4 regions of the Pseudomonas sp. N-1-13 genome follow, and region 2 is predicted to be linked to each of the others. Evidence: predicted binding sites of a transcription regulator. Region 2 holds the regulator's gene; each other region holds the start of a gene.

Evidence for each region. Region 2 encodes FliA, which starts transcription of late flagellar genes. Its sites were predicted from a motif close to CTAAAGTTTNNNNNNNNNNNGCCGNTAA; they were not measured.
Region 1: AC3I65_RS00575 (methyl-accepting chemotaxis protein) is a predicted target of FliA. The motif match lies at 2,320-2,347, and genes of this name have one in related genera.
Region 3: AC3I65_RS12505 (methyl-accepting chemotaxis protein) is a predicted target of FliA. The motif match lies at 1,288-1,315, and genes of this name have one in related genera.
Region 4: AC3I65_RS20015 (methyl-accepting chemotaxis protein) is a predicted target of FliA. The motif match lies at 2,120-2,147, and genes of this name have one in related genera.

The regions. Positions count from the first base shown of each region.
Region 1 is NZ_JBYNRI010000001.1:128,526-131,922, reverse strand. Features, by position in the region: gene AC3I65_RS00575 (methyl-accepting chemotaxis protein) at 232-2,208, opposite strand; gene AC3I65_RS00570 (LysR substrate-binding domain-containing protein) at 2,397-3,317, opposite strand.
Region 2 is NZ_JBYNRI010000001.1:1,600,956-1,604,352, reverse strand. Features, by position in the region: gene AC3I65_RS07380 (chemotaxis protein CheW) at 1-186, opposite strand, end outside; gene AC3I65_RS07375 (protein phosphatase CheZ) at 214-999, opposite strand; gene AC3I65_RS07370 (chemotaxis response regulator CheY) at 1,018-1,389, opposite strand; gene fliA (RNA polymerase sigma factor FliA) at 1,556-2,299, opposite strand; gene fleN (flagellar synthesis regulator FleN) at 2,296-3,126, opposite strand; gene flhF (flagellar biosynthesis GTPase FlhF) at 3,244-3,397, opposite strand, start outside.
Region 3 is NZ_JBYNRI010000001.1:2,759,979-2,763,375, reverse strand. Features, by position in the region: gene AC3I65_RS12510 (MalY/PatB family protein) at 39-1,187, opposite strand; gene AC3I65_RS12505 (methyl-accepting chemotaxis protein) at 1,373-2,884, shown strand; gene AC3I65_RS12500 (hypothetical protein) at 3,146-3,397, shown strand, end outside.
Region 4 is NZ_JBYNRI010000001.1:4,449,325-4,452,721, forward strand. Features, by position in the region: gene AC3I65_RS20010 (PepSY domain-containing protein) at 1-300, shown strand, start outside; gene AC3I65_RS20015 (methyl-accepting chemotaxis protein) at 386-2,011, opposite strand; gene AC3I65_RS20020 (hypothetical protein) at 2,327-2,470, shown strand; gene AC3I65_RS20025 (hypothetical protein) at 2,508-2,753, shown strand; gene AC3I65_RS20030 (MFS transporter) at 2,837-3,397, shown strand, end outside.

The sequences.
Region 1 (3,397 bases), 1.5 Mb from region 2:
AGTGGCGGGGATGTTGGCTATGCCGACGCCTTCGCGAGCAAGCTCGCTCCCACACTGATCGGGGGATGGCCGCAAAACCTTCGTTCGCCGCCAAGCCCCTGTGGGAGCGAGCCTGCTCGCGATAGCGGTGGGTCAGTGGCGGGGATGTTGGCTATGCCACTGTTGTCGCGAGCAAGCTCGCTCCCAGAGGGATCTGGGGTGAACTTGCTCGCGATGAGTCTGCAGGACGCCTCAGCGGAACCGGTCAACCTCTTTGCGCAGGTCCTGCGCCAGTTTTTCCAGTTCCTTGGCGGTGATCGCCAGGTTCGAGACCACTTCGCGCTGTTCGCTGTTGGCCATGGCGATGCTTTGCAGGTTGCTGCTGAGCAGGGTCGCGGTGCTGCTTTGCTCCTGAGTGGCGGTGGTGATCGCCGCGAATTGCTGGCCTGCCGAGCGGCTTTGCTCGTCGATGCGCGCCAGGGCCGAGGCCACATTGGCATTGCGCGACAAGCCTTCTTGCATCAACAAGTTGCCTTTCTCCATCGTACTGATGGCGTTACCGGTTTCCTGCTGGATGCTATTGATCATGCCGGAAATTTCGTCAGTGGCCTGACGGGTACGGGACGCCAGGCTACGAACTTCGTCAGCCACTACGGCAAAGCCCCGACCCTGCTCACCCGCACGGGCGGCTTCGATGGCCGCGTTGAGCGCCAGCAGGTTGGTCTGCTCGGCGATCGAGGTGATCACCCCGACGATGCCGCCGATTTCCTGGGAGCGCTGGCCCAAGGTGTTGATGACCGTGGCAGTGCTGTTCAGTGCGCCAGCAATTTGCTCCAGCGACGAGGATGCTTCATCCATCGACGTACGACCGATGCGGGTTTGCTGGGCGTTATCCTGGGCCAGGCGTTCGGTATTGCCCATGTTATCGGCGATGTTCAACGAGGTCGCGCTGAACTCTTCCACTGCGCCAGCCATGCTGGTGATTTCGCCGGACTGCTGCTCCATGCCCTCATAGGCCCCGCTGGACAACCCGGACAGGGCCTGGGCGCGGCTGTTGACCTCTTGCGAGGCCTTGCGGATATGTTCGACCATGGTCGACAGGGCCTGGCTCATCTGGTTGAAGGCACGGGCCAACTGACCGATTTCGTCGTGGCTCGACACATTCAGACGCACGCTCAGGTCGCCGGCGCCCAGCGCCTCGGCCTGGCGCACCAGATCGCCCAGCGGGGCCAGTTTGCTGCGCAGCAGCCACACCGCCGAGCCCACGGCCAGCAACATGGCCAGCAAGCTGCCGATAGCCAGTTGCGTACCGACACTCCAGGTCACGGCGCGAATCTCGGCTTTCGGCATGCTCGCCACCACCGCCCACGGACCGTCCTCGAACGGCACGGCAACGCTGTAGAAATCTTCAGCGGTATCGCTCCAGAACACACCTTTGCCTGGCTTCTTGACCAACTCCTTGATGGTCCCGGTCGCCTGCTCCAGCGCCTGCACACCCGCTGGCGGAACCAACCATTTGTTTTGCTCATCCAGTACCGCCAGCGAACCGGTCTGACCGATACGGAAGCGCTTGAGGTTCTCGAACTGGGCGTTCTGTGCGTCGGTGTAATCGAATCCCACATACAACACGGCAATGATCTTACCGCTGCTATCGCGTACGGGGGTGTACTGCGACATGTAGAAGCGCCCGAAAAGCAGGGCCCGACCAATGTAGCTCTGCCCACTCATGACCGGGGCATAAGCCGGGCCGGCACGGTCGAGCAAGGTGCCGATCGCCCGCGAACCGTCCTGCTTGGTCAACGAAGTGCTCACGCGGATGAAATCGTCGCCGCTACGCACGAACACTGTCGCCACTCCGGCGGTCGTCTGCCTGAACTCATCAACTTCCTTGAAGTTGTTGTTCAGCACTTCGCTGCCCAGTCTCAGGGTTGGAGCCTGCACGCCTGCCACCGCGACCGGCTCATCCGGGTGCACGCTCAGCCCCGCGCTGAAGCGTTTATCGAACAGCCCGCTCAATCGCTGCGTGCTTTCACGCAGGGTGCCATGGAACGTATTGAGCTGGTCGGCCATCAGACGCGCTTCGCTGGCCAGGTGTTCTTCACGGGTCGCGAGGTTGGCGGAGTCCAGCGAGCGCAGGGCAAAGACGGTGCTGCCGGAGATCACGATCGCCAGTATCACGGCAAGGGCTAGGCCCAGCTGTGAGGCGATTCGGGCACGAGGTTGAGACATGACGGCTCCTAGCCAAGTGACCGGATCATCCTGATCACGTCGCACACTCGGCAATTTTATTCGGGTGATATGTAGGCAGTCCCTTTCTAATACGAAAGTACTACTCCCACACATTCGGCGGCGAAACCGAATACTTGAGCGCTTTGGAAGGAATAATGCCAAGTGGCTAGCACGGGCGCTTCAACGATTCAGCCCAGACGCTTTACGTCGGGTAATTGCATGGCCTTCACTTCGCCCTGGAGAAAATCGCTCAGACGGCGCAAACGTTCACCTCCTGGACGGGTTTTCGGCCAGACGAGGTAATAGTGCTCGCCGCTGGCGACGGCGGTAGGCCATGGCAGACTCAAGCGCCCTTGGGCCACGTCCTCGGCCACCATCAACAGATCACCCATGGACACGCCGTAGCCGCGCGCCGCGGCGATCATGCCCAGTTCCAGCGTATCGAACACCTGCCCGCCCTTGAGCGAGACCTGATCGGACAGACCCATGCGCGAAAGCCAGTTGCGCCAATCACGACGGTCCGGCGTGGGATGCAGCAATTCTGCGCTGGCCAACCGCGCCACATCCCAGGGCTGGTCGTTCAACAGGTTCGGTGCGCCTACCGGAATCAGCTCCTCGGGAAACAGCAAGCTTGCCTCCCAGTCGCTAGGAAAATGCCCGTTGCCCAGTAATACCGCGCAATCGAAAGGCTCGGTGTTGAAGTCCACTGAATCGACGTCCATCCAGGCGCTGGTCAGCTGCACTTCATTGCCGGGCTGAAGATGCCGGAAGCGGCTCAGGCGTGCCAACAGCCAACGCATGGTCAGCGTGGACGGCGCCTTCATGCGCAGGATGCCATCTTCGCCGTGCAAGGTATGACAGGCCCGTTCCAGCGCCATGAAACCCTCACGCACGCCCGGTAGCAGCAACCGCGCCGCTTCGGTCAACTGCAGGTTGCGACCACTGCGCTGGAACAGCCGACAGGCAAAGTGCTCTTCGAGTGTACGAATATGCCGGCTGACGGCACTTTGAGTAATCGATAGTTCTTCGGCCGCCCGGGTGAACGAGCTGTATCGCGCCGCCGCTTCGAATGCCCGTAACGCATAAAGAGGAGGGAGACGACGAGACATCGGGAAAAGCTCCTATGGCGATATTTACGCACCCTATCAGAAAGTTATCAGCATGAGTTTTAATCATGCCAGTGATCGCT
Region 2 (3,397 bases):
CTCATTGAGCTGGAGGAAGCCGGCGCCTCCTTTTACAGTGTGGAAACCGCGAAAAATTGCATTGAGCAGATCCGCATCATCAGGTCGGCTTTCCAGCTCGACCAGCTGTTCGGACAGTTGCTCTAGAATCTCGCCGGCCTCAACCAGGAAATCCTGAAGGATCTCTTCATCGGCGCCGAAGCTCATTAATGGGTGCTCCTAGAGGTCTAAAACCTAAAATCCAAGGCTGGACAGCAAATCGTCCACATCGTCCTGACCGGACACAACGTCTTCTCTTTTATCGGCATGAATTTGCGGACCTTCACCCTGAGAGAGATGTTTTTGTGGATCTTTTTCAGCGAGCATCGCTTCACGGTCGTGTTCGATGCCTGCAAAGCGGTCTACCTGGCTGGCCATCAACACCAGTTTGAGCAGGTTGCTTTCCACTTCGGTGACCAGTTGGGTCACCCGCTTGATCACCTGGCCGGTCAGGTCTTGATAGTCCTGAGCCAGCAGAATGTCGTTGAGGTTGCTCGCCACGGCGCGGTTCTCGGCGCTACTGCGCGTCAGGAAACCGTCGACCCGACGGGCCAGCTCGCGAAACTCTTCAGCCCCGACTTCGCGCCGCATGAAGCGACCCCAGTCGGTGCTCAAGGCCTGGGCTTCATCGCTCAGGCCATTGACCAGCGGCGTTGCGTTCTCCACCAGGTCCATGGTGCGGTTGGCCGCGGCCTCGGTCAGCTTGACCACATAACCCAGACGCTCGGTCGCGTCGGTGATCTGCGAGACCTCCTCGGCCTGCGGCATGTTCGGATCGATCTGAAAATTGACAATCGCGCTGTGCAGTTCACGCGTGAGCTTGCCCACTTCCTGATACAGACCGCGGTCACGGGTCTGGTTGAGCTCATGGATCATTTGAACCGCATCGCCAAAGCGGCCTTTCTCAAGGCTGTCGACCAGTTCGCGGGCATGTTTTTTCAGGGTCGATTCGAAATCACCCATTGAAGATTCGTTATCCATAGCTCCCCCGTGGCGCCGTTAACCGATGCGTTCGAAGATTTTTTCGATCTTCTCTTTCAACGCCTGGGCCGTGAAGGGTTTGACCACGTAGCCGTTCACACCGGCCTGGGCCGCTTCGATGATCTGCTCGCGCTTGGCTTCGGCAGTGACCATCAGCACCGGAAGGTGCTTGAGTTTTTCGTCGGCGCGCACATGGCGCAGCAAGTCGATACCGGTCATGCCGGGCATGTTCCAGTCAGTCACCAGAAAGTCGATGCTTCCGCTGTTGAGAACCGGAATGGCAGTGGTGCCATCGTCGGCCTCGACCGTGTTGGTGAACCCAAGGTCACGCAACAGGTTTTTTATGATCCGCCGCATCGTTGAGAAGTCATCAACGATGAGGATTTTCATGTTCTTGTCCAATTCGACCTCCAAGCAGTCTTAAACGCGCCCAGCACCTGAACGCGCCATTTCAATCAATCCGGCACAACACTCGACAACGGTCTGGAGGACAACAGAGAAAGACTGGCTCAGCACATGCCAGGCCAGCCTCGTTCGCAGTGTCCCCACACTGCTGTCAGCGCGCTCGCCACTCCCCCAAACGCCCCCGCAAACGGGCCGCGCACTGGCTGTGTAACTGGCTGACCCGCGATTCGCTGACACCCAGGACCTCACCGATTTCCTTGAGGTTCAGCTCTTCGTCGTAGTACAGCGCCAAGACCAGTCGCTCACGCTCCGGCAAATTGGCAATCGCATCCGCCAGCGCGCTCTGGAAACGCTCATCTTCCAGGTCACGCGATGGCTCCATGTGAGCACTCGCGCCGTCCTCGTGCAGCCCTTCGTGTTCGCCGTCCTGCAGCAGGTCGTCGAAACTGAACAGGCGACTGCCCAAGGTATCGTTCAAAATCCCGTAATAATCATCGAGACTCAATTGGAGTTCGGCCGCAACCTCGTGATCTTTAGCGTCACGCCCGGTTTTAGCTTCAATGGCGCGAATGGCGTCACTGACCATGCGGGTATTGCGATGCACCGAACGCGGCGCCCAATCACCCTTACGGACTTCATCGAGCATCGCCCCGCGAATGCGAATACCGGCATAGGTCTCGAAACTGGCGCCCTTGCTCGCGTCGTATTTGTTCGACACTTCGAGCAGGCCGATCATGCCCGCCTGGATCAGGTCTTCAACCTGGACACTGGCCGGCAACCGCGCCAGCAAGTGATAGGCGATACGCTTGACCAGAGGCGCGTATCGCTCAATCAATTCGTACTGGGCGTCCCGTGCCGATTTCTTGTAGAGATGGTTGTAACCGCTGGCTGTCATAACACGGGCCCTGCTGTTTGTTGCACGAGACGCTCGACGAAAAACTCCAGATGCCCGCGAGGGTTGGCTGGCAGTGGCCAGGTATCAACCTTCTGGGCAATAGCCTTGAACGCCAGTGCGCATTTGGAACGGGGAAAGGCTTCATAAACCGCACGTTGCTTCTGGACGGCCTTGCGTACGCTTTCGTCGTAGGGCACAGCGCCGACGTATTGTAGGGCGACGTCCAGGAAACGATCCGTGACCTTTGTCAACTTGGCGAACAGGTTGCGACCTTCCTGCGGGCTCTGGGCCATGTTGGCCAGGACGCGGAAGCGGTTCATGCCGTAGTCACGGTTCAATAACTTGATCAGGGCATAGGCGTCGGTGATGGACGTCGGTTCGTCGCAGACCACCAGCAAGACTTCCTGGGCAGCGCGTACGAAACTGACGACCGAATCACCGATACCGGCAGCGGTGTCGATCACCAGCACATCGAGGTTGTCACCGATGTCGCTGAAGGCCTGGATCAGGCCGGCGTGTTGAGCCGGGGTCAGGTGAACCATGCTCTGGGTGCCCGAGGCAGCCGGCACGATGCGAATCCCGCCCGGCCCTTGCAGCAGCACGTCGCGCAGTTCGCAGCGGCCCTCTATCACGTCCGCCAGCGTGCGCTTGGGCGTGAGCCCCAGCAGCACGTCGACGTTCGCCAGGCCCAGGTCGGCGTCCAGCAGCATGACCCGTCGGCCAAGCTCTGCCAGAGCCAGGGACAAGTTCACTGACACGTTAGTCTTGCCGACGCCACCTTTGCCGCCGGTCACCGCGATCACCTGTACGGGATGCATGCTGCCCATGTTCGTTCTTTACCTTGTCTTACTTAGACGGAGGCCACATTACTGGCTGCGCGCTCGCATGAAGGAACAATGCATGGCAGACCATCGATGTAGGTACAAAAAATATTCATGATTACCTCAGCCGACCTGCTTGGTCGGGCTGTGGTAGATATCAGCGAACATATCAGCCATGGCTTCTTCGCTGGGTTCTTCCTGCATTTGCACACTCACGGCACGACTGACCAGTTGATGACGGCGCGGCAGATGCAAATCATCCGGGATCCGCGGCCCG
Region 3 (3,397 bases), 1.2 Mb from region 2:
TCCCCTCGCCACAGATGAGCTCCGGTCACCTGGAGAAATCAGCCCCTGGCCTTCAAGCTTCGCTCCATCCGCGCAATTCCTTCCTCCAGCAGCTTGCGTGGGCAGCCGAAGTTCAAGCGCACGAACTGTCCGGCATCGTCACCGAAATCCAGTCCGGCACTCAGGCCTACCTTGGCTTGCTTCAGGAAAAAGCCCTGCGGGTCGTCCAGCCCCAATCCCGAGCAATCCAGCCAGGCCAGGTAAGTGCCCTGGGGCACGGTCATGGTGATGCCCGGCAGGCGGGTCTTTACGGCGTCGACCAGATAGTCGCGGTTGGCTTGCAGGTAAGCCTTCAATTCTTCCAGCCACGGGCCAGCTTCGCTGTAGGCCGCGCGGGTCGCTTCAAGGCCCAGGGCGTTGACGCTGTCGACCATGCCGGCCCGGGCACTGTTAACCCGCTCGCGGACCTTGGCGTTCTGGATGATGGCGAATGAAGTTTTCAGCCCGGCAATGTTGTAGGCCTTGCTGGCCGACATCAGGGTGATGGTGCGCTCGGCAATCTCCGGGCTGAGGGTGGCGGTGGGGATGTGCACACGACCGTCGAAGCACAGCTCGGCATGGATTTCGTCAGAGATGATCCAGGCATTCTGCTCCAGGCAGATATCCGCCACGGCCTTGAGTTCTCCCCGGGCAAACACCTTGCCCAACGGGTTGTGAGGGTTGCTCAGCAACAGCGCACCGCCACCCTGCAACGCGTCACGCAGCGCGGCCAGGGGCGTGTGGAATTCGCCGTTGAGCGGGTTGAACGGCAGTTCAACCTTGTTCAGTTGCCAGTGAGCAGGGGCATTGCGCAGCGGCGGGTAATTGGGCACCTGTACCACAACGTTCTGCGCAGGCTCCACCAAGGCGTGCAGCGCCATGTTGAAGCCTGGTTCGACACCCGGCAGGAAGACGATCTGCTGAGGCTCGACGCGCCAGGCGTACTTGTTCCAGAGGTCCGCAACGATGGCGGCGCGCAGCGAGTCCTGGGCCACGCTGTAGCCGAGCATGGGGTGTTCGAGGCGTTTGTGCAGTGCGTCGATGACCACCGGCGGAGCAGGGAAGTCCATATCAGCCACCCACATGGGCAACACGTCAGCGGGGTAGCGACTCCACTTGGTGCTACCGGTACCGTGGCGCTCCAATACCGTGTCGAAATCGAAAGTCATGGGGGTTCCATCAGGTCTGGGAATGAGATGGCGAACATCATAAAGCAAAGATCAGTGAAAAAAGGAAGATGGCGTAGTGCCACTAACCAGGAGGAATCGGCTACAGTTCGATTCCGACACGCCGATAAGGCTTGAAGCCAGCATTGGTAACGGACCCTCCAAGCCCCCCGAAAAGGACAGCCCCCATGACATCGCCCGTGCGCTTTAACGATCACTACCGTAAAGCTGATCGCATCATGCTGGGGTTACTCTGGCTCACTTTTGTCTACTCCCTGTGCCTGGCCTTCCTGCACTCCACCTTCAGCCAGGCGCTGCTGATAGGGGCGACGACCTGTCTGCTGACCACCGTGCTTTATCGCGGCCTGGGCGGCACCCGGGCCATGCGCTGTGTCATCGCCGTGGCGCTGATGGTCATGGCCGCCTTGCACATCAACCAGACCCATGGCGTGATCGAGTTCCACTTCGGGATTTTCGTACTGTTGGCGGTGCTGACGTTCTACCGTGACTGGCTGCCGATCATCGTGGCCGCCGCCACTATCGCTATTCACCACGTCGGTTTTCACTGGCTTCAGCACCAGGGTTATCCGGTGTTCGTCATGGCCAACCATGGCGGCTGGACCATGATTTTCATCCACGCCTTCTACGTGGTGGTGGAAAGCGTGATCCTGATTTACCTGGCGAACCAGAGCCTGGCCGATGCCACGGAAAACCAGGATGTGCTCGACAAAGTGCTGGCCGCCGCCATGCAGTTGAGCAGTGACACCCAGACCCAGCGCAACCGGGGGGACAAAGTCTCTTCGTCCGAGCGTTTCGATCATTTCCTGCAGCAGATCACCAACCTGGTAGACGGCGTGGTTCGCGATACCCGCAACCTTTCGGACTTGGGTCAGGACCTTTCTCAAGTCGGTCAGACACTGGAACACGGCGCCAGGCATCAGCTCAATGAGGTGGCACAGATGAGCGGCGCGATTGGCCATCTGGTCCAGGCCATGGACAGCATTGCCGGGCATGTCGGCCAGACGGTACAACGGGCCGGCCAAGCCAGTGAACAGGTCAGCCGCGGGCGCAGCACCGTTGACCAGAGCCGCGAGGAGATTGTCGAGTTGGCCGGTCGCCTCAACTTGACCAACGAAACCGTGCAAGGCCTGGCCGAGCAGGCGCAACAGATCGGCCAGGTGCTGGACGTCATTAACAGCATCGCCGAACAAACCAACCTGCTGGCCCTCAACGCCGCCATCGAGGCCGCCCGGGCCGGGGAGCAGGGACGCGGTTTTGCGGTAGTGGCGGACGAAGTCCGGACCCTGTCGCAAAAGACCTCGACGTCCACCACGGAAATCCAGCAGATCATCGCCAAGCTGCAACAGGGCAGCCGTCAGGCAGCCCTCGCCATGCAAGACAGCCAGGAAGGGGTACAACGCTGCGTATCGGCCAGCCAACTCGCCTCGCAACTGCTGCATGCAGTGGTAGAGGACATCGCGGCGATCAACCACTTCAACGACCTGATCGCCAGCACCACCCAGGAACAGTCCGAGGCCTCGAAGGGCATCAATGAGCGCTTGCAAAGTGTCCAGGCCGTCGCTGAGCGCAACGCCGATAACATTGGCATTCTGACTCGGAGCAGCCAGTGCCTGCCACCGTTGGCCGAACGCTTGGCGGTGTTGGGGCAGGCGTTTCATCGTAAAGGTGAGGCGGTTTGACTGGCTTGCTTCGCGCCGGCGTTGTCCAACCTAAATCCATTTACAGTGCCCAATCAGCGCGAGCCCTGATACGACGTTCTGTCCTCCATGCAGCTTTGGGCACGATACGCTCCGCTGGCGTCGGACACTGGCTCGGCGCAACGTGAAGCAGGGCGATGGCGTATAGCCATCTAGCCGTTGTAGGATCCATGCTTTGCCAACAGACATGGATAGCTGTCCCTGGAGCTTTTGGCGTTAGAAGTTGACAAGGAGGCAAACGGAATGAGCAAAAACCAAGCCGGTCAGTTGCACTGCTATCACTGCGAGGGGGATTTTACGGGGTGGGAGCATGTGCCTCCGCAAAGCTTCTTTTTCAAGGGTAAACGAGGCGGGTTGATCACTGTTCCATCCTGCGATCTGCATAACCAAAAAAAGTCCAAGGATGATGAGTATATTCGCGCGATTTTACTCTCTTCTGCCAAGCTCAACGATAAGCCGCATCTCGCCCCTCTGAGAGATGTTCACGAGAGGGCA
Region 4 (3,397 bases), 2.8 Mb from region 2:
ACTTTGACTGCCCTGTTCACCGCCGCAGCCCTGACCCTCACCGCCGGCCTGGCCCAGGCTGATGTTCGAGTCGACCAGATTCCTGAGTTGGTCAAGAGCGGAAAAATCAAGCCGCTGGAAGAGATGAACCAAGCAGCCCTGAAGTTGCACCCAGGCGCAACCATCACCGACACCGACCTGGATAACCACTTCAACGGTTATGAATATGAAGTTGAACTGAGAATGGCCGATGGCACAGAGTGGGATGTAGACTTTGACGCAACTACCGGCAAAGTCCTGAGCGACAAGCAAGACCGTTAATTGGTCACTAAAATGAGCCGCGCAACCTCAGGGTTGCGCGGCTTTTTTGCATCTATCGACAACTACCGCTAACGACCGTCGACCGTCAGGCACTCAACCGCGCCGTCACTTCATTCAACTGCCCTGACAAACCGTGCAGGTTCCGACTCGCGGCTTCGGTGCGCTGTACATTGTCCAGGTTAGTGCTGGCGATGCAGGTGATTTCGGTCAGGTTGCGCGAGATATCTTCAGCCACCGAGGTCTGCTCTTCTGCGGCAGTGGCGATCTGACGGTTCATGTCGCGAATCGCTTCCACGGCCTGGGTAATGCGTTCGAGCATCACACCGGCCTGAGTCACCTGCTCCACGCTCTCTTCACTGCGCGACTGACCGCTCTCGATGGCCTGGGCTGCGTCCACCGCACCGGTTTGCACGGTCTGGATAATCTGGTTGATCTCGATGATGGACGAGGCGGTGCGCTGGGCCAGACTGCGCACCTCATCGGCAACCACCGCGAAACCGCGTCCAGCCTCGCCAGCCCGGGCCGCTTCGATGGCAGCGTTGAGGGCCAACAGATTGGTCTGCTCGGCGATACCGCGGATGACTTCCAGCACCTTGCCAATGCGCCCGCTATCGGTTTCCAACTGGCGGATGACTGTGGCCGTGTTGGCGATTTCACCGCGCATGCGGGTGATGGTATGAATGGTCCCTTGCATGACCTTCTCGCCCTGCTGCGCCGAGTGATCGGCGTCATCGGCGGCCTGTGCCGCGTCGGCGGCATGGCGAGCGACTTCCTGGGCGGTGGCGGACATTTCGTTCATCGCCGTCGCCACCTGGTCGGTGCGTTCGAATTGCTCGCTGGTGCCTTGGCTCATCAGGCTGGCGATGGCATTAAGCTCGCCGCTGGCACTGTCCAGTTCCGTGGCACTGCGCTGCAGACGCGAGAAGGTTTCGGCGAGAAAGTCGCGCAGGGTATTGGCGGCCAGCGCCAGGTCACCCAATTCGTCCTGCCGGTTGCTGACTACCCGCTCGGCGAAACGGCCGCGACTCAGTTGGGTCACGTATTCGATCAGGTTGCGGATCGGCTGCACCAGGTTGCGATTGACCAGCCACAGGCTGAACAGCCCGATCAGCAGGCCGGAAACCAGCATGATCACGGTGCCCAGCATAATCGTGCGATCGGCACCGGCACTGATCTGCGCCGATTGTTCGCCGGCAAGTTTGCGCAACTCCACCACCAGCGCACTCATTTGCTCGCTGGCCGCGCGGTCCACACCTTTGACCGCCGCATCACCCGCCGCCGCATCGCCGCCCGCCGTCACAAACGCATCACGGCCCTTCTGGTAGGCCGCACCCAATTGACGGTGTTCGTCTCGCAGACCCTCGATCCGAGTCTTGATGGGTGTCGCAACCCCTTCAAGGGCGATCAACTGGCCAAGAATACCCTGGACATCGTGCTGACGATCTTCGAACTGCTTCCAGTATTTAGCCAGGTCTGCCGGCTGCTTGCCGCGCAGCAGAACGTTTTTCCATTCCTGGACCTGCACCTTGAATTGCAGGTTGGCCTCATCGATCAACTGCGACGCACGCAACGGGCCATCGATCAGGTTGCGATAGTTCTGGACGCCGTTGGAGAGGAAATGGAAAGACGCCAGGGCAATCAGCAACATCGCCAGCAGGCTGCCACTGAGCAAGGCGAGAATCTGCGCTCTCAGGGATTTTTGTAGAAACATGGAGGGAAATCTCTTGAAAAGAAGAAAGAGCCAAGCTCACGGACGACACGTCCCGACCTCCATGTTCGTGGTTTGCAGTGTCGCAACCGAATGCGGGATATGTACAAACCATCGACCCGCCGGGCGTATTCTTGAGCCTTCGCGACGACCGGTAGCGGGCGTTTGATGATTGGACATGTCCTGTCCAGACAAGCCCTTTTGTCGCCGCAACGGAACTTAAAAGTCTTTTTGTCATTTCTTCTGCTGTATCCTGCCCAAGCTTTGTAAAAGCGCGGATCTACCAGATCTACCAACAGACTTTGCGAGGAGCGCGATATGCACGAGATTCCTAATCTCCCCTTCCCTAGCCTGCACGAAACTGAGCAGACGACCCCGCTACAAGCCGGAGGGCAACCAGACGCCCAGCAACCCGAGCCCAAAGAAGCCACTGAACGCCGCCAGGCCGACAGCGAAGACTGATTCACCCGCACGACCAGACCGTGTGGAAAGCGCTAAGATGCGCTTTCCACACTGCCTGAATCCTGAGCCCCCCATGACCGATGACCCTACCTTCAGCGAAGCCCAAGCCAGCGTCCTGATCGGCACCGCCGAAAAGATGGTCGATATCTGGACGCGCCTTTCCCCAGAGAAACAAGCCGCCCTGCTGGCACGTTTTGGCACTGAAGAAAACGCCCTCGCTGCATTGGTCACCACGCACCTGGTGGCCGGACAAGACGGCAACCCAGCGCCATCCGACAAATAGTTTTACTTTTCCACGCTTCACGGTCGCAGGCACCGCTATCATAAGCAGCCTATCTATCCTGCTGCTCCGTGGACTCTTTACCCATGCCAGATACCCAGCGCCCCTTGGCGGTCACGCTGCAAGTCGTTTCCATCGTTCTGTTCACTTTCATTGGCTACCTGAATATCGGCATTCCCCTCGCCGTGTTGCCCGGGTTCGTCCACGGCGAACTGGGTTTTGGCGCGGTGATCGCCGGGTTGGTAATCAGCGTCCAGTACCTGGCCACCCTCCTCAGTCGTCCTTATGCCGGACGGATCATCGACAACCTGGGGAGCAAGCGCGCGGTCATGTTCGGCCTCGCCGGTTGCGGGCTGAGCGGTGTGTTCATGCTGGCGTCTGCCTGGACGTCAAACCTACCGACGCTGAGCCTGATCAGCCTGCTGATCGGCCGCCTGGTGCTGGGCAGCGCCGAAAGCCTGGTAGGCTCGGGATCGATTGGCTGGGGCATCGGCCGGGTCGGCGCGGCGAACACCGCCAAGGTGATTTCCTGGAACGGTATCGCCAGCTACGGCGCGCTGGCGATTGGCGCGCCGTTGGGGGTGTGGCTGGTGAAATCCCTGGGGCTGTGGAGCATGGGCGTCAGCATTATTTTGCTGGCGTTGCTG